Regions from separate parts of the Zunongwangia sp. L-65 genome, predicted to be linked through region 2. Evidence: riboswitches for the same ligand, from Rfam matches in the RefSeq annotation. Region 2 holds a riboswitch; the other holds the start of a gene.
What was found. Region 2 has a riboswitch for thiamine pyrophosphate ahead of thiM (hydroxyethylthiazole kinase). Riboswitches for the same ligand answer to the same signal wherever they lie in the genome.
Positions count from the first base shown of each region.

Region 1 (10,148 bases), on a different contig from region 2:
GATGAATTTCGACTTTCACCCAGTTTGTTCCAAGCGCTTCCCTGGCCATCTGGGAAGCAAAAACAGCCTCTTTGGCATCTCGAACTCCTGAGGTATTGGGTAACAAACTTAATTTTTCGTGCGCCAGGCTACTAATCATATCGTCCTCTGTATTGCCAGCCTCAACCCTTTTCAGCGCCACGGTTACCAATTCACTTTCTGAAGCTAAAACCGCTTCGCGCATTAAACCTGAATTACTAAACTTTCCCGTTCCCGTAAATAACCGAGAATCAAAGCTTTTATCTGCTATTTTTAGTTTTTTCATTTTGTATTTTTTATTCCCCTAGTCCCCACCAAAAGGGGGAATTTTATACTTTGATTTTTAATTCTGAAATCAATTCATTTTCAAATCAGTACATTACCACATCATCAAATTGGCTATTTTCTCAAATCTAAATACAAACTTAAATCCACTTCTCGATACAATTGCACCTTACCTCGCAAGCACTCGAAGTGACAAGCGTTTCTCAAGAGTGACTTCAGATCTTCATTTAAAATTCAACATTTAGCATTCAAAATAAATTAGTCCTGAATCTTGCTTCAATTCATTTTCAAATCAGCTCATTACCACATCATCAAATTGACTATTTTCTCAAATCTAAATACGAACTTAAATTCACTTCTCGATACAATTGCTCCTTACCTCGCAAGCACTCGAAGTGACAAGCGTTTTCTCAAAAGTGAATTCATTTCTTCATTTAAAATTCAACATTTTGCATTCAAAATAAATTAGTCCTGAATCTTGCTTCTTGACTCTTGATTCAATTCATTTTCAAATCAGCACATTACCACATCATCAAATTGGCTATTTTCTCTAATCTAAATACGAACTTAAATCCACTTCTCGATACATTTGCTCCTTACCTCGCAAGCACTCGAAGTGACAAGCGTTTTCTCAAAAAGTGACTTCAAATCTTCATTTAAAATTCTAAATAAATTAGTCCTGAATCTTACTTCTTGACTCCTGATTCAATTCATTTTCAAATCAGCACATTACCACATCATCAAATTGACTATTTTCTCAAATCTAAACTCTCACAGCAAAGCGATCTAAAATATGCTGAATTTCATTTTTGGGATCTTTTGAATGCGTTAGTAAGCTGGAAACAGCCACTCCACTTAAACCAATTTTCTTTAGATCCTGAATATCCTTTAATGCAATGCCACCTATGGCAATCACCGGTACGCTATTTTCTTTTTTTAGATAGTCTTGCATCAAATGTTGATAACCTGAAAAACCAAGAACAGGACTCAGTTCCTTTTTGGTGGAAGTAAATCGTAAAGGCCCCAAACCAATATAATCAACTCCGTTTTCCAGATGCTCCAAACAATGCTGAAGCGTATTCGCCGTTCCGCCAATGATTTTATCCTTTCCTAAAATCTTTCTAGCCTCTAAAACATCTGTATCTTCTTGTCCCAAATGAACTCCGTCAGCATTACAGGTTTTCGCCACTTTTACATGATCATTTACAATTAGCTTTGCTTTGTATTTGGCGCATAATTCCCTTGCCAAAATCGCCGTTTTCAGTATTTCTTTTTGCGGCATCTCTTTGATTCGTAACTGAATCCAGTTTGCACCTGCCTTTAAAACACGTGTTATATTTGCTAAGTGTTCCTCGCGATCTTTACCCTGCGAGATATAATGCAAACAGGAGATTTCTTTTGGTAAATTCACCGAATGTTTAGTTGAAAACTGACTCATATTGTTGCTGAATTTTAATAAAACTATGTATTGGATCTTCCTGTAGCCAAACCGCTCCCAAAACAGCCACACCATAAAACCCCATATTATAGGCAAGTGGAATTTTCGCTGCATCTATCCCGCCAAGCGCGATCACTTTTTGCTGGATGTCCAGGACTTGAAACGTTTTTCCCACATACCCGGTTTTAGAGATGGAATTAAAAATCGGACTCAAAAAACAGTAATCGAAAATCGATGTTCTCGAGATCTTTTCTTTTTGATGAAACGAGGTACTCACTGTAAATTTTAAATGCTGAAATGCGTTGACATAATCTTCTAAAGTTTCCTTCATACTTGTTCTGAAATATTCCGGAAGATGTACCCCTTTCAACCCAAATTCTCGTGCTAATTCGTGATGCTGATGTAGCACCATTTTAGAACGATATCCCGGCTCAAAGTTTTCTAACCAGGTTTTCAGCTCTTCAAAAGAAACTTCAGGTTTACGAATATGAAATGTTTCTAAACCTGCATCGAACATCGATTTCAGCTGAGATTCTTCATTCTCGATCAACTTTTCCGCAGAAATTACAATCAGCATAATTTTAAGCTTTGTTATTACTTGAAGCTCGCAAACTTCCCACTTTCACCTTTCTAACTTTCAAACTTTCCAACTTTCCAACTTTAAAAACTTACACCTCTACAGATATACTTCGCTGCCTTTCTTTTTAAACTCTTCTGATTTCTCTTCCATGCCTTTTTTGATTGCTTCTTCACTGTCGAGTCCGTTTTCTTTAGCATAATTCCGTACATCCTGTGTGATCTTCATCGAACAGAAATTAGGGCCGCACATCGAACAAAAATGAGCCACTTTCGCATTTTCAGAAGGTAAGGTCTCATCGTGATAAGCTCTCGCCGTATCGGGATCTAAAGCTAAATTAAACTGATCTTCCCATCGAAATTCGAACCTCGCCTTACTCATGGCATCATCGCGATGCTGTGCTCCTGGATGACCTTTTGCCAAATCGGCCGCATGTGCTGCAATTTTATAGGTAATCACACCTTCCTTTACATCTTCTTTATTGGGTAAACCCAAATGCTCTTTTGGCGTCACATAACACAACATCGCACAACCGTACCAGCCGATCATTGCGGCACCAATTCCGCTAGTGATATGATCATAACCCGGTGCAATATCGGTTGTTAATGGCCCTAGTGTATAAAAAGGCGCTTCCCCGCATTCTGCCAACTGTTTGTCCATATTTTCTTTAATCATGTGCATGGGGATGTGCCCGGGACCTTCAATAAAACACTGTACATCGTGCTTCCAGGCAATTTTGGTTAATTCGCCAAGCGTTTCTAATTCGGCAAACTGCGCATAATCGTTCGCATCTGCAATACAACCAGGACGCAAACCATCGCCCAGTGAGAAAGCTACATCGTAAGCTTTCATGATTTCGCAGATTTCCTCAAAATGCGTGTATAAAAAACTTTCCTGGTGATGCGCCAAACACCATTTTGCCATGATCGAACCTCCTCGAGACACGATACCGGTGACCCGTTTTGCAGTATGCGGGATATATTGCAAACGAACTCCGGCATGAATGGTAAAATAATCGACACCCTGTTCGGCTTGTTCAATTAAAGTGTCTCTAAAGATCTCCCAGGTAAGATTTTCAGCTTTTCCATTTACTTTTTCCAAAGCCTGATAAATAGGTACTGTTCCGATGGGTACCGGAGAATTCCGAAGGATCCATTCACGGGTTTCGTGAATATTCTTTCCGGTAGAAAGATCCATGATCGTATCGGCACCCCAACGACATGCCCAAACTGCTTTTTCTACTTCCTCTTCAATCGAAGAACTTACGGCAGAATTCCCAATATTGGCATTGATCTTTACCAAAAAGTTTCGTCCTACAATCATAGGTTCACTTTCAGGATGGTTAATATTACTAGGGATAATTGCACGTCCTTTCGCTACCTCATCCCGAACAAATTCAGGAGTAATGACTTTAGGAATACTCGCCCCAAAACTCTCGCCCGGATGTTGCTCGGTAATCTGATTGATTTCCTGAAGTTTCTGATTTTCCCTAATGGCGATAAATTCCATTTCCGGCGTAATAATTCCTTTCCGCGCGTAATGCATTTGGGTGACATTTTTTCCCGGTTTTGCTTTTAAAGGTTTCCTGATTCGTTGAAATCGAAGTTTCTCCAGCTTTTTATTTTCCTCTCGTTGCCGGCCGTATTCCGAGGAAAGTCTGCTTAACTGCTGCACATCTTCCCTGGCAGCAATCCATTGCTGGCGAATAGGTTTTAAACCCCGGCGAACATCGATCTCTACATTAGGATCGGTGTAAGCACCGCTGGTATCGTACACCAAAACAGGCTCATTTGGCGTTCGGATACCGTTAAATTTATCGAGGGTATCATCAAGACTAATCTTACGCATTGGCACCTTCACATTTTCGTGAAGTTGGCCTTTTACATAAATTTTTTCTGAGTTGGGAAAAGGCGTTCTGCTTATGGCTTCTCCCCGTGGTAACTGGTTAGGTTTCATACTAAAAAGGTTTAGATTGATTTTTAAAATTCGATTACTATTGTAAATCAATCAACCACCCTGCGTAGCACGAATCACCAGTACGTTATTTCCTTCTTCCAACAGGGTATGCTCCCATTGGGGTTTAGAAATAATCTCGTTGTTAATAGCGATTGCAATTCCTAAAGGCTGAATATTCAGCTGCTCCAGCAGTTCATCAAGCTTTACCGGTTCTTTAAAAGAATGATTTTGGTTGTTTACGTTTACAGTTATCATATCCTTAGATTTTTAATAGCTGTAAACCAAGGGGAATTGTCCCTGAAGAAAAGTGAGTAACTTCGTGGTAAATCCACGAGCTATGAACCGAAATTTAATTTTTACTCTTAAACCAGATTATAAATAGTAAGTCTGGTTTTTAAATAAATCAAAAAGATTTCAGCCTGATATTGGCCATATTCGATTCAAAATTTTCGTACTTTTTCCTTCGCAGATGCTAATCTGGATCAGGTTCAAAGGGTGTTATCTCAGCCAAATTTAATTGGCACCCCTAAAGTTTACATTTTCAAAGTTAACTCAAATTTTCCGGGATAAAAAAATGCTGAAGCTATAATCTTCAAAATTGGATACACTTTTAATACCTTTGCTTCTAAATATTCCCTGAAAAATCCAGAGTCGATCTTATATAATTTCAGCTTAAATTTTACAGGGAAAATAATTACACAAGGCAGACTTAAAATTTCGGTATGGCAAAAATCAGGATTACCAAACAATTTTCTTTTGAAACAGGACACGCGCTTTACGGCTATGATGGCAAGTGCCGCAATGTTCACGGCCACAGTTATAAACTTAGCGTAACTGTTATTGGAGAGCCAATCACAGATACTGAAAATGTAAAATACGGAATGGTAATCGATTTTGGTGATCTAAAAAAGATCGTGAAATCTGAAATTGTAGACCAATTTGATCATGCTACAGTTTTTAATCAAAACACCCCACATATCGAGCTTGCCAAAGAATTAAAAAACCGTGGTCATCATGTAATTTTAGTAGACTATCAACCCACCAGTGAGAATATGGTAATTGATTTTGCTGAAAAAATAAAGAAACATTTACCGGATCATATTCAACTACATTCTTTAAAACTTCAGGAAACCGAAAGCAGCTTTGCAGAGTGGTATGCAATTGATAATTAGAAATCTTGATTTTCGAGACTTTTGATATCTTACTGAGTAAACTAAAAAATGAATCCGATTATTCCTGCCATTGTCATCGTAATACTGTTGGGCTCCTATTTTGTGCTGAAAAACTATAACAACAGAAAAAGAGACCAATCGCTGAAAGGAAAGAATATTAGTCAGTTTCAAATTTTAGATGTTCGCACTCCAAGGGAATTTAAGCAGGGACATATAAAAAATGCCATTAATTTTCCGCTGGGCATTATAAATTCAGACAGTCTTAAAAAGTTAAATAAAGAGCTTAATTATATCACCTATTGCGCACATGGAATACGCAGTGTAAAAGCCAGCAAAATTTTAAAAGAAAACGGTTTTAAAGTCACTAATGGGGGGTCGATAAAAGACCTCCAGAAATTAATAGCGTATTCTGAAAACAGAAACTAATCGTGCTTTACAAGTTTCTGTTAACTTTGTAAAAGTTAAGTAACGAGCAATGATCATTCCCGAAGAAAAAAAAGTATATTTTACTAGTGATAATCACTTAGGTGCTCCCACCAAAGAAGCCAGTAAAACCAGAGAGGCGATATTCGTTAAATGGTTGGATGAAATTAAAGAAGATGCCGCTGCTATTTTTTTGCTAGGTGATCTTTTTGATTTTTGGTTTGAATATAAACATGCTGTGCCTAAAGGCTTTGTTAGAGTTTTAGGAAAACTGGCCGAACTAAAAGACAGTGGTATTCCCATCTATTTTTTCATCGGAAATCACGACCTATGGATGGAAAATTATTTTGAAGAAGAACTAAATATCCCCACCTATCGCAAACCACAGGAATTTGAATTTAACGGAAAGAATTTTTTAATAGGTCATGGGGACGGACTTGGTCCGGGAGATTATGGTTATAAGCGGATGAAAAAGGTATTTACCAATCCCTTTGCAAAATGGTTGTATCGTTGGCTGCATCCTGATATTGGCATTCCGTTAGCCCAATATTTTTCAGTAAAAAATAAGCTCATCTCAGGAGATGAAGATGCTGAATTCTTAGGTGAAGATAACGAATGGTTAATCCAGTATTGTAAGCGTAAACTGGAAACTAAACATTATGATTATTTTCTTTTTGGTCACCGCCATTTACCTATGGAAATTAAGCTGAAAGAAGATTCTAAATATATCAATACCGGCGACTGGATTACACATTATACCTATGCCGAATTCGACGGAAATGATTTGCTCTTAAAAAAGCTGAAGGATAAATAGAAAGTTACAGTTTACAGTAGATAGTAATGGCTAAAAAAATGATTAAAAATCTTCAAATATTCATCCTTTTCTTAGCCTTGCCCATACTCAGCTATAGCCAGAAAATCAATACTATAAACTGGTTGAATTTTGAGCAATTAGAAAATTCTTTAGCCAGAAAACCGAAAAAAACTTTTATCTATTTCTACGCCGATTGGTGCGTGTACTGCAAAAAGATGGAGCAAAATGCATTTAAAAATGCTGAAATAATTGAAAAATTAAACTCTGATTTCTACGCGGTTAAAATGAATGCCGAAAGTACTGATACAATTAATTTTGAGGGCCAGAAATTCTATAATCAACAAGCCGAAAGCATGCGAAATGGCATTCATCAGATTCCACTTCTATTAGCTAGTCGAGAAAACTTTGAATTTAGCTTACCAGTGATCCTAATTTTAGACGAAAAATTTAAGGTTAAAAACCGCGAATTTGAATATTTAACGACTAAAAAAATGATGGAGTTGATAAGCATCAAGTAAGTTAAGTGCATATCATTATTTCGCTACTAAAGGCAGAATAACAAGCAGCTCAGTTTCAGAAACCTCTATCTGCGCTAGAACTTCCCCATTTATCGATGCACTTATCGGAATAATATAAGAATAACAAGGTTCTTCAATTTGTTCTGCCCGAATCACCAAATCGGTCGTTTCAAATCCCTCTACACTTATTCGATATTGATAAGTTTCCTTACCGCCTAGCATAAATACTCCCAGAGAATATTGAATTTCACTAGCTATAGAATTAGGTGCTGCATTTTCAATTTCGGGAATATAAACAAAATCAGAATTCCCCGAATCTGATTGTATCGTAATAATCTCTGGATCAATACTTCCGTTTTCAAGAAGATTTTCCCCCGAAGCATCTACCAGTCTTATTAAAAATTGCGGAGAATAATAAGAGTCTAAAAGCGCATTTTCTTCCAAAAAACATTCAATTTCCTCATCATCATCACCTGCACAACCTAACAAAAACACCAGTAAAAATAAAAATCGTAAAGTAGCTCTCATAAATCCCTGTTTTATAAATAGATACCTAAACAACTAAATAGTTGCGTAACCATCCAAAAATAATTTGCGTTAGGGATTGCAGTGAAAATCCTTTGGTGAGGAACGAGCATAAGATTGTAGCGTAAAGCCCGGCCGCAGGCAACGTCTATATTAAGCCTCCAACATTTACTACATCAATTACAAATGGCTCGATGAGCCTTAGAAGCCGCGTTCTTTCTGGATGGTTTCGTAGGCTTCCTGTACTTTATCAAATTTCTCACGAGCCCCTTTTTTATAAGCCTCATCCATGTGTTCTAACTTATCGGGGTGATATTTCTTTACCATTTTACGATAGGCTTTTTTCACATCGGCATCTGAGGCTGATTTATCGATCTCCAGTATTTTATAAGCACTCTCTGGCGTTTGCTTAAGAAACATGGCCTTAATACTTTCAAAATCCTTAGCACCAATCTTAAGATAACTGGCGATTTGCTGGATCATATTAGCCTCTGAGGTACTTACCGAGCCATCGGCCTGGGCAATCCCAAATAAAAAGTGCGTAATTTGCAATCGGGTGGGATACTGAGTACGGCTGGCCAAATATTGTGAAATTCGGGAGGCCGATAATTCGCGGTTTTTAATGACATCATTAAAAGTTCTAAACGTAGCATTGGCCCGTTCTTTCCCATAAGCACGAACAAAATAGGAACGCACATAATCCAGTTCGGTTTGCGAAACTTTACCATCTGCTTTAATAACCAGGGCGCAAAGTGACAATAAATTGAGTTCAAAATCACCCGGACTTACCGACGACGACTGCTTCCCTCCCATCATCGACTGTAAAAAGCCACCACTGCTGCGATTCCAATTATCTAAAAGTGTCCCAATGATAAAACCAATAATGGCCCCGGGATATCGCATGTACATAAAACCTAAAACAGCTAAAAGCCACTTTATCATAGATCGAAATTTTTTAGCAAAGATAACATTTACAAAACTAACGGCTTTTATTGTAAGGGTAGGGATTTACGCACGACAACTTTATAAGAAATTAGGTTTAACGGCTGACTTTCATGAAGCTGAACTTAATTTAATATCTTTGTAAACTAATAAAGTCTAATAATAAATTACAATATATGTATCCAGCAGATTTAGTAAAGCCAATGCGTGAAGATCTTACTAGCATAGGTTTTGAAGAATTACATACCGTAGAAGATGTAGAAGCGGCAATGAAAAAAGAAGGAACTACGTTAGTTGTAGTAAATTCGGTTTGCGGATGTGCTGCAGCAAATGCTCGTCCTGGTGCCAGAATGTCTTTACAAAATGCAAAAACTCCAGATAACTTATATACCGTTTTTGCCGGTGTAGATCGCGAAGCTACTGATGTTGCTCGTGGTTTTATGGTACCGTTCCCTCCTTCGTCGCCTTCTATGGCCTTATTTAAAGATGGTGAGCTGGTACACATGTTAGAGCGCCACCATATTGAAGGACGTCCTGCTGAAATGATTGCAGAGAACCTTACCGGTGCTTACGACGAATTTTGCTAAGCAGCATTCACATTTAAAATATCAAAAACCGACAAATTGCTTGTCGGTTTTTTTATCTCCATTGTTTTCCCATATTGCCCAGAATGCGACATGGAATGATCGTATAAGAAATCTGTGGCTATTTCCTTTAAAAACTTATTTTTGTAGTTTTAAACTGCATAATGAAGAAAATACTATCATATCCATTAACGGTAATTTTTTACTTTTTTTTCTTTCTTACCTTACTAATATTTCATCCAGTCCAATGGGTATCATTAAAATTGGGAGGTTATTCTGCGCATAAAAAAAGTGTAGATATTTTTAATTTTTTCTTGCTGCGTTGCCTTAACATATTGGGAACACGATTTGTGGTTGAAAACGAACATAATATCCCGGTAGAGCGCCCATGTATATTTGTTGCTAACCATCAGGGCGTGTACGATATCCCACCCATTATCTGGTATTTAAGAAAACACCATCCCAAATTTGTTAGTAAAAAAGAACTGGGCAAAGGGATTCCCAGTATTTCTTTTAATTTAAGACATGGTGGATCGGTTTTAATCGATCGTAAAAACCGTAGAGAAAGTTTATTGAAAATGGCAAAATTTGCCAAATATTTAAAAGAGACCAATCGCTCTGCCGTAATCTTTCCTGAGGGTACAAGAAGTCGAGATGGCCAACCTAAAAAATTTGCGGCCAGTGGAATGCAGATACTTTTTAAGCAGATGCCACATGCGCTGGTGGTACCAATAACCATTAATAACTGCTGGCAACTTTTAAAGGATGGAAGTTTCCCTTTAACAATAGGGGTAAAATTACGAATGAAAGTTCATAAACCTATTGAAATCGATTCTACCGATCCGGAAAGCCTGGTAGCCCTGGTAGAGCGTACAATAATTGCTGATATTCGATAA
Region 1 covers NZ_JBSXOK010000068.1:100,050-110,197, reverse strand. Annotated here, with positions in the region: gene AC13DP_RS13780 (thiazole synthase) at 1-304, opposite strand, end outside; gene AC13DP_RS13775 (thiamine phosphate synthase) at 1,067-1,741, opposite strand; gene AC13DP_RS13770 (thiamine phosphate synthase) at 1,722-2,318, opposite strand; gene thiC (phosphomethylpyrimidine synthase ThiC) at 2,418-4,274, opposite strand; gene thiS (sulfur carrier protein ThiS) at 4,326-4,529, opposite strand; TPP riboswitch at 4,716-4,812, opposite strand; gene AC13DP_RS13755 (6-pyruvoyl trahydropterin synthase family protein) at 4,997-5,446, shown strand; gene AC13DP_RS13750 (rhodanese-like domain-containing protein) at 5,495-5,872, shown strand; gene AC13DP_RS13745 (UDP-2,3-diacylglucosamine diphosphatase) at 5,922-6,683, shown strand; gene AC13DP_RS13740 (thioredoxin family protein) at 6,722-7,201, shown strand; gene AC13DP_RS13735 (hypothetical protein) at 7,217-7,729, opposite strand; gene AC13DP_RS13730 (TerB family tellurite resistance protein) at 7,928-8,668, opposite strand; gene AC13DP_RS13725 (BrxA/BrxB family bacilliredoxin) at 8,845-9,255, shown strand; gene AC13DP_RS13720 (lysophospholipid acyltransferase family protein) at 9,417-10,148, shown strand.
Region 1: another riboswitch for thiamine pyrophosphate. It lies ahead of thiS (sulfur carrier protein ThiS); the one in region 2 lies ahead of thiM (hydroxyethylthiazole kinase).

Region 2 (10,148 bases):
GTTTCCCAGTAGCTGTATTTTTGTTTTGGGAAGAACCCAAATTCACTTAAACTATGCAGTATAAACTTATAGCCTGCTTTTTCTAGTTTAGGCTCTACAAGCACATCATTTCGCTCTTCTAGCGGTAATGATAAAACATTACTGAAAATGGCTTGTTCTTTCCCATTTTTGCCTAAAAAATCAGGTTTACCGCCTGAAGTGTTATAGGGGGCAACGGGGTCATGATTGCCGGTGGTGATAAAAAATGAAATCCCGTATTGCTGTTCGTATTTTTTTAGAATTTTTGCAAGGCCTTCTATATTTAGCGGTTGGCCGTCGTCGGTATAATCACCAGGAAATGCCACCAGTTTAATTCCGCGTTGCGCAATATCATCGAGCACAGCCTTTAGTACAAAGTAATTTTCATTAAATAAGCGTGTAGAATGTAATTGGGCCTGCATGGTCCTTATTTTAGCTTTTTGAGATTGCCCGGGCACCGGTAGCCCCTCAAAATTTTCATAATCGGCATAGATATCCAGTAAATGAATATCTGCTACAAAAGCTATTGTATGCGTATTGTTTTGTGCGATCATCAGGTTGCACATTAAAATCAATAGTAGCGAAATTCGCTTCATTTTAATTCAATTTTGATGCGAGTATACAACCAAAAGCCGAACATTCTATTACCTGAAAGTTAATTTGTGATGGATTAGTAAACCTCTGTATTTTCTTCGATAAGACTTTCATAAAACTCAATATATTCAGCAATCATATTGTTGATATTACATTGTTCTTCAGCATATTTTCTACAGGTTTTGCGATCAAATTTATCTATATTTTTTAGGGCATCGGCCATCGCATTGGTATCTATGGGATCACAAATCTGCCCCACCTTTTCGGTTAAAATTTCTGAAGCTACACCTTTATCCCAGCTCAAAACGGGCGTTCCTGAAGCCAGGCTTTCAGAAATTGCCAATGCCGAAGGTTCGTCCCAAACACTGGTAAACAATAAAGCAGACGCATTACGTAACAATCGGTTTATTTGAGAACGGTCTTGCTCACCTACGTAAGAAACCAGCGGATTTTTTAGCAGGGGTGCCACAAACCTTTCAAAATATTCGTTATTCTTACCACGGCCCGCAAGGATAATAGGTTTATTGGCTTTGATGGCAACTTCTATTGCCAGATGAGGAGCTTTTTCTTTGCACATAGAACCGTACCACATGCAATACTCGTTATTGGTTTCAAAATTGGGTTGCCAGTCGTTCAAGTCTATCGCGTTACGAATTACTTTAGGAAAGTTTAAAAACCGGGAATATTGATCTCTTAAGGATTCACTTACCACTATAAATTCCTGATTGGATTGTTTTTTGATATAATCTAAAGCAAATTTTATTTCAGGAAATGCCATGGTATGTAAGGTGGTTATAAATCGTGTTTTTAGCCGATTTCCTAATATTATGGGCAGATAATGTACTGAGTGGTTATGAACGATATCGTATTCGTTACGTTCCAGATCCTGAAAAATTTCAGCATAAATAATTGAGTTCTTTATTGCTGTAGGATTATAATTTTCAGAATAGATACAGGAGAATGGATTGCCTTCTGAAAAGTGTTCGTCTAAATTATGTAGGTTATCACATTCAGATCCAGACTTGGCATAAACATCTACCTGAATCCCCTGTTCAGATAATTTCTGTACGATTTTATGGGTTACCATGGCAAGACCACCTGCATACGGTTTTTTTAGTGCATGGCGATGATCGGCAATAATAGCGATTTTCATAATTGGTAGGTTTTAATAATTATTAGTTGCTGCCAGATTTATTGTAATGTTATAGTGATATCGCTTAGTTTATGGTTGGTAAACTTTATTTTTTGATATCCCGAGGATTAGGCACGCTTAACAAATCAGCCATATTGGCCAGTTATGTATAAGTACTACTTGGCAGATAGTTCTAAATCTCGATACTTAGGTCAAATTTATTTCTTTAATTTAATTAAATTTAATGGAACATTCTCTGTACAAGTTGTAAAAAATAAAAAGTGAGAATGTGCTTTATTCGTAAGAGATTGGTAACTATTGATTTTTTTAATAAAGAATTAACAGTTTATTCGGAGCCTAAAAAGAAATATTTTAGAGCATCTAGAAAAAAATGATGTTTTTTAGTGCGTTTTTAAAAACCCATAATAACAATGAATACGTATCATTTAAGGTTGAATGATGTCGACGATTTTGTGCCGCAGTTTGCAGAGAAGCTGGGAATAGGATTTAAGAGTAAATTAGGAGAGTTTACGGTAAATATTCCTTCAGATATAGGAAGTGGTAAAGTAGCTTGTGTAAATTTTCCCAATGGTATTGGCTTATACACATTTAATTTTACATTTCACGACGATACCTGTCTAAGGATTTATCATCCCAGTGTAAATCCTATACGTTTTATCTATTGTGTAGAAGGAACGCTAAACGCATATTTTAAAGATGAGAAAAGTTGTGAGCTTAAAAACCATCAACACCTCATTGCGGCAACAACAGCAAATGGAACCCAGTGTTTTCAGTTTAATGCCGGGGAGAAAGTAAGAATTTGCTATTTAGAAGTTAACCGTAGAAAATTTCAAAGCTATCTTTCATTTGAACTTCATGAGATTGAAGAAAATTATTTTAGACTTTTCGCAGATATCGATGCAGAGAACGAGATCTTTCAAACAGGTAGTTATGGGCTAAGAACGATGGATACCATTCGCGAAATTGAAGATTGCGGTGTAGAAGGTTTTCCCCGAATTAATTACCTGGGAGGTAAATCTTTAGAGGTGTTGTCACACATGTTGCTGCAGTTTAGGGAAGGCCCAGAAATGCATGAGCCCAAATTAAAAAAACGTGATTTAAGGGCAATAGAAAGAGCGGTTACTCATATTAATCAAAACATAGCTAATACCGGTACCGTACAGGAACTAGCCAAAGTGAGCGGTATAAATGTGAATAAACTACAGGATGGCTTTCAGGAAGTATATGGTAAAACGGTGAATGCTTATATTAGGGATGTACGTTTAACCCATGCCATGAATATGCTCCTAAGCGGGGAGAAAGGAGTTGGGGAAGTAGTGTATGAACTGGGCTTATCCAGCCGAAGTTATTTCTCGAAAATATTTAAACGTCGATACGGCGTTTTACCTAAAGACGTTTTAAACAATAAGAATTTAACCGAAGCTTCGGAATAACTAAAATTCTTTAAAATCTTTTATCGGTTATTTATTTGAAATTCTTCTTTGTAAATTGGTCGTAAAATTGAGAAGCTATGGAAAAGCAAATTTTGGTGCCTACCAATTTTTCAAAACATGCATGGAATGCTTTAGTGTTTGGTTTAAAATTATATAAAAGCATTTCATGTAATTTTATTTTGTTGAATGTTTACGACGATGGCCGTGGCATTAGTGATCGCATTCCAGGGATCAAACCAGAGGAGGATATCGATGCTAAAAAAACCTCCAAAGAAGGCCTGGATCGAATAATGCAGGGTTTAAGTTTTAGAAAAGAGAATCAAAATCACGAATTTGAAACTTTATCTTTAGAAGGTGACCTTGAAGAGGTGGTACAGGAAATTGTAAATACCAGATCTATCGATCTTATCCTATTAGGGACTGAAGGAGCAAATGTAAATATTCATAGTTCTTACAAGTCGAAATTATCTAAACTGGCTGATGTTTTACAAAATTGCGCCATGTTGTTTATTCCTGAGGATTTTGAGCTTACCGATCAATCAGTCAACGAAATTGTATTTCCTTCGACCCTAAGATTTCCTTTTCAGGAAAAAGAACTGGATCCTTTAAAAGATCTGGCTTCAAATTCGGCTTCTCCCATCAGAGTGCTGTATATCGATAGTGATGGTAAAGGATTAAGCGAAGAGCAGGAGCGTTTAAAGGAAAATCTTGAGGAGCATTTTTCAGCAATAAAAAATACGTTTCACCGGCTTACTAAAACCACGGCTTCAACTGGTATTCATTTATTTATAGAAAGCAGGCAAAGTACGATGCTGGCGTTATACAAAAGAAAACAGGGATTTTTCTCCAAACTTTTTTTGCAGTCTAAAGGTGATGGAATTGAATTTGATCCCAGTGTCCCTGTTTTGCTGTTAAAAGAACTAGATTAATTACCAGCTTCTTAAGCTATAACCTGCATCCCAAAATTGATATTCCAAATGGGAAGCACTTACAAAAGCTTCGGTCATTTTCGTGCGTATTTGTGGAGTGGTGTTGATGGCATGATCATCACAAATCGAAATTGCTTTTTGTACCGCTTCGCCAAATTCTTCCCCGGCATAAGTATCAATCCAGGCCTGATAAGGATTATTTCCAGATTTTTGGTTTCTGTAAATATAGTCACCAACTTCTTTATAAATCCAAAAACAAGGAAGAACCGCAGCCATAGCAACTTCGAGATTCTCTAGTGCAGCCATACTTTTTAAAAAATGAATATAATGGTGACATGCCGGTTGAATAATGGCCTTTTCTGAAACACCAAATTCTTTAAAATAAGATTCGTGTAAGACATTTTCAACAATAATAGCATTTTCTGCAAATTGAAGAAAAGCCAGTGTATTTTCAGTATCGTAAGCGCGTGCCGCAATTAGAGCTAATGCTCTCCCAAAATTTTCCAGATAAGCCGAATCCTGACTCATATAAAACTGAAATTTTTCTAATGGCAAATCACCGTCCATTAATTCGGTTATAAAAGGCATTTCAATAATTCGATTATAAATTGGCCGTATAGTTTGCCAGGTTTCTTTACTCCAACTCATTTTTTATTAATTTTAGTGGGTTAAAAAAGTGATTTAAAGGGCCATTTCCTTTTCCGGTTTTTACATTTTTTCCGTGATAGATAGCACTATGTGCAAATTCCTGTCCCAGTTTTACCGCTTCAATTAGGTTTTTACCTGTGGCTAGATAAGCAGCAATTGCAGAGGATAAGGTGCATCCAGAACCATGAGTGTTATTGGTGTTGAACTTCTCGAACTCATAATCGTAAACTTTCCCATCTGGCGTAAAGTAAAGCGAGGTTATTTTATCGCTCCTTAGATGTCCTCCTTTCATCAAAACAGATTTGCAGCCAAGATTCATTATTTTCTCACCTGCTTTTTTCATATCAGCCAAATTTTCGACTTTCATTTTAGCTAACACCGCAGCTTCATCCATGTTGGGAGTGATTACATCGGCTAATGGAAATAACTTTTCAATAATTGTTTCAATCGTTTGGTCTTCAATTAATTTATGCCCGCTTGTCGCAACCATTACCGGATCAAAAACCAAAGGTGTTTTTGGATATTTTTGTAGTGCCGAAACAATGCTTTCAACTAGTTCTGGCGTATGTACCATTCCTATTTTTACGGCATTAGGGAATATATCTTCAAAAATACTGTCAATTTGTTCAGACACCGCCTGGTAGGGAATGGGGAAAATATTTTTTACTCCGGTCGTATTCTGGACGGGAAGTGCTGTTAAAACAGAAGTGGCATAACAGCCCAAAGCCGAAAAAGTTTTAATATCGGCCTGTATTCCGGCACCGCCACTACCATCAAAACCTGCGATGGTTAAAGCTGAAGCATACTTATATGTTTTCATTCCGATGTTTATAAATTTGAGTTTTAATATTTTTAGCCGTTTTTTCAGGGTATTTTGAAGCGCAAATCGCTGAAACTACCGCAATACAGTCGGCACCTGCTTTTATAATTTCACCGGCGTTACCGGCATCCATACGACCAATGGCAATTAGCGGTTTGGTGGTTAATGTGCGTATTTTTTTGATCCCTTCAATGCCCCATTCAGTTACCGTATCGGTTTTGGTGGCGGTGCTGTAAACTGGACTAATTCCCAGGTGATTGGCCACTTCCGTTTGCTCATTTTTAAGTTGTTCCAAATATTCTATAGAGTAACCAATTGCTTTATGCTTATCCCATTGCTGCTTAATTTGGGTGGGAGGAATATCATTATTACCTACATGTATTCCAAAAGCATCTACCGCTTTTGCCACCTCAAGATTATCATTGATGATCAGCGGAATTTTATATTGATCCGTTAGTTGTTTAAGCGCTTCGGCTTTTTTTATAAATACCGAAGTACTTAAATTTTTCTCGCGTAGTTGTATAATGTCTACGCCGCCCTCAATAGCCATTTTAGCAACCTGAAGCAGCGGATAATGAACACAGCTTTCTTCTGCAATAACCAGATATAATTGATAGGGAAAATCTGGATGCATTATTCGCCTATTTTAAGATGAGAACGAAATTCCTCTTCGGTAATATTATATAATTTATCGAGTAAAGTTAGTTGCAGACTTCCCGGTCCTGAGGAACTTTTAGCAGCAATTTCACCACAAACGCCTATTAAGGCCATAGCCGCCACAGTGGCTTCAAATTTATTTTCTAGTATTGCGGCAAAAGCAGCGGTAAGCGCCGAAGCCGAGCAACCCATACCGGTAACTTTAGCCATAAGAGCATTACCATTTTTAAGGGAAAGCTTTTGGTCCTTACCAATAATAATGTCGGTTTCACCCGAAATACAAATTACAGCACCAAACTCTTTCTGTAAAGAAGTAGCTGCTTCTATAGCTTCATCACTTTCGGCAGTACTATCTACACCTTTGGTAGCGATATTAGTAGCTTTGGCTAAAGCCATAATTTCAGAAGCATTGGCTCTGATAATTGTAGGTTTCAATTCCAGCAATTTAGCTATGATTTCATTGCGATAGGATGTTGCTCCTGCACCAACAGGATCTAAAACCCAGGGTTTGCTCAGTTCATTAGCTTTTTTAGCAGCATTGATCATACTTGTACTCCAGTATTCATCTAAAGTTCCGATATTAACCACAAGAGCCTGACAAATGTTTACCATATCTTCAATTTCAGACTGGGCATGGGCCATTATAGGAGAAGCACCTGCTGCCAATAAGGCATTAGCGGTATTATTCATCACCACATAATTGGTGATATTGTGAATTAAAGGGATTGATGTTTTTAAGCGCTGAATATGTGGCCACAGAATATTTTCCATATTAATTTAGTTTTTTGGCTTTGGAAAAATATTCAAATAAAAAGTATAGGAGTATGCACCCACAAAACTTTTCCCTACGACGGTCTAAACCGCATCAGGTTCAAAGGGACTCTCTCAATTCTTTTCAGAATACCCCCAAAGCGATATAAAAGTAATTTAAATTTTAGGGCTGATGAAATTTTTAAGGAAATAATGCCATTACCCCTCAAATTTTATTGATTATTGTTTCTCATTGAAACATTAATTATTGTATATTTAGCAAAAATTGAATCAAAATATTAAGAATGACGGAGTATTATTTAGCTATTCTTTAGATACTGTTAAATAGTCTCTGGTATTAATTTAGACAAGTAATGACAGGTTTAAAGAATTTATGTAAGGCAGGAGTGTTTTTTATAGTACTCACTTCATTTTCAATGTTTGGACAGCGCCAGTTTGGTGGAGCGACTTTGTACACGGTAAGAGATGAAATGGCTAGAGCACCAGAAGAAACGATAGATGAGGTTTCTGAAATTGGTTATTTATATATCGAAGCTGCCGGATATAGTGATGGGAAGTTCTATGGAATGACTCCTAAAGAATTTAAAAAATTACTTTCTAAATACCATACAAAACCATTAAGTAGTCATCAGGGTGGGGTGACTATGGAAAATGTGGATCAAATGATTAAAGATGTAAAAAAGGCCGGCTTCAAATATTTTGTGATCCCAGTGCCACCCATGGGTAGATTTACTTTTGATCCTGAAACCCAAACTATGGGAATGGATGATGATCTGGATTTTTTAGTAGAAACTTTTAATACCATAGGTGAGAAATGTAAAAAAGCTGGATTAGCGCTTTTGTATCATAATCATGATTTTGAGTTTAAGGAAAATGAGAACGGGATTGTACCTATAGAATACTTCCTGGAAAATACAGATCCCGAATTGGTGAATTTTCAAATGGATTTGTTTTGGGTAACCAAAGCAGGTGCAGATCCTGTGACATATTTTAAAAAGTATCCTGGGCGCTTTAAATTATGGCATGTAAAGGATATGGATGAAGAAGGCAAATTTGCTCCGGTAGGAGAGGGAACTATAGATTTTGATAGAATCCTGAAAGAAAGAAAAGCATCCGGAATGAAATATTATATCGTTGAGCAGGATATGACTTTTGACCTGAAACCGCTTGAAGCTATTAAAATTAGTCACGATAACCTTAAAGATTTCGGTTTTGATAAAGTGAAATACAAAAAATAAACCTAGGAAATATAAGCTTTTAACATCTTCCAAGTTGTAATAGAAAACCCTCTAAAGTTTTGGCTAAAGAGGGTTTTTATGTATAAATAACTTTAAAACTTAAAATGCTTTCTTAAGCAAGGCATTTTTTACAGAGATCATTTTCAAAATCAAAAAATGTATAGCATATTTTTTTAATGCCATCGTAAACTTCACAAATGGTATTTTCAACAAATTTGTTGAGATTCTTTAATTCAGAATTTACTTCAGCATCCAATAAAGCATCGGTGAGCAATACATAAGTATTACTTGCAACCGAATTTTTTAGTAAATGATGTGCTTCAATGACTGTTTGTCCATAAAGCTTTTCGAATTTACCAATATTATATTGCGCCAGGGCGCCATAATGCGCTATTAGTTTTAAGGAAAGATCAATATTTAGCTCAAATTCTTCTTCTAAAAAATTCACTTCCTGGTTAAAAACCTCTTTCATTAAACAAAACTGGTGAAGAATATCTTTTGCCGATATTCTTTTTCCATATTTGAAAAACAATACCGCGTCACCTTCAATTTCTGAAATCTGAAGGTCTAATACATTACTCTTTATAATGGCATTGAGTAATTTAGATATAACCAGTTTGCCGGTAGCGACATCTGTAGTCTCTACAAATCGACTAAAACCACTAATATCGGGTATAATAATGGTGCCTTCAACTACTTTGGATTCATATATATTTTGATTGATAAGGAAGGGAAGCTGTCTGGTAGTTGTTCTATTCATAGCAATTTTTATTAGATCATTATAACAGATAATCGTAACAAGAGCGATGTATCCAAGTAGCGTAATTTTAAGTTTTAGTCTTATTTAAAACCTTTTACTTACGCTGTTTTTTAATTTCTTTTTTAAAAATATGTATATTTGGTATACAAAAGTTAGTAATAAACTAAATGTAAGTGATATACAATTTGTTAGTCTTACAAGGATGAAAGAATTATTAGAAAAAAAAGCTTGTGAAAGTAAATTAGGGGCTATCGATGATGCGCTGTACGCCATAGGTGGAAAGTGGAAGCTTAAAATAATCATCGCCCTTAAAGAAGGAAATAAACGTTTCAACGAGCTGCAACGCGCTTTGGATATTTCGGCAAGAATGTTATCCAGGGAATTAAAAGACCTGGAACTTAATGGTTTTGTAGAACGCAAAGTCTATACCGATACTCCTGTAATTATAGAATACGAACTTACCGATTATAGTAATTCTTTATCTGATATTTTAGAAGCTTTAAGTTCCTGGGGTATTAAACATCGTAAAAAATTAATAGAAGAGCGATCTTAAAATTTTAGAAGCGACTTCGTAGCATAAAGCCTTTATTGGCACCGCCAAAGGGTTTAATACCCCGAGGCTTGCCTCGGAATTGAAATCTTGTATTTATCGAATGCCCCGAGGTAGTTTACTAAACAAAAATTTTCATTTCCGGACATCCCAACCCTGATAGCTATCAAAACTGGACCATAACATTTAATCCCGATTCACGGATAAAAAATACAATTTTAGAAAATAAAGTATATGGCTAAACGTTATAATTAGGACGAATCTTTTAAAAGAGATTTTCGTTATTTCGATAAAACTGCATTACACCTAACCTAATGCAATTTAAAAGCCTTTCTTAACGGAGAGGCTTTTTTTATTGGCACCGCCAAAAAGGTATAATATCCCAAGTCTTGCTTTGAAATTCTAAAAGGTTAATCCTGTACATATTTGATGGGCGGACCCGTGGTTCTTGATTTATAAAACACTCAGGCATTCTCTTATGGATATTGTTCTCGTTTTCAATATATTTCTTTTTTTATAATTAAGATTTTTTTCTATTTTTAACCCAATCCGAAAATTAGTTATCTAAATATGTATT
Region 2 covers NZ_JBSXOK010000064.1:123,639-133,786, forward strand. Annotated here, with positions in the region: gene AC13DP_RS12080 (metallophosphoesterase family protein) at 1-614, opposite strand, end outside; gene AC13DP_RS12085 (glycosyltransferase) at 689-1,765, opposite strand; gene AC13DP_RS12090 (helix-turn-helix transcriptional regulator) at 2,176-3,198, shown strand; gene AC13DP_RS12095 (universal stress protein) at 3,276-4,127, shown strand; gene tenA (thiaminase II) at 4,128-4,775, opposite strand; gene thiD (bifunctional hydroxymethylpyrimidine kinase/phosphomethylpyrimidine kinase) at 4,762-5,595, opposite strand; gene thiE (thiamine phosphate synthase) at 5,582-6,229, opposite strand; gene thiM (hydroxyethylthiazole kinase) at 6,229-7,023, opposite strand; TPP riboswitch at 7,078-7,170, opposite strand; gene AC13DP_RS12120 (sugar phosphate isomerase/epimerase family protein) at 7,377-8,261, shown strand; gene AC13DP_RS12125 (DUF2652 domain-containing protein) at 8,374-9,021, opposite strand; gene AC13DP_RS12130 (winged helix-turn-helix transcriptional regulator) at 9,224-9,574, shown strand.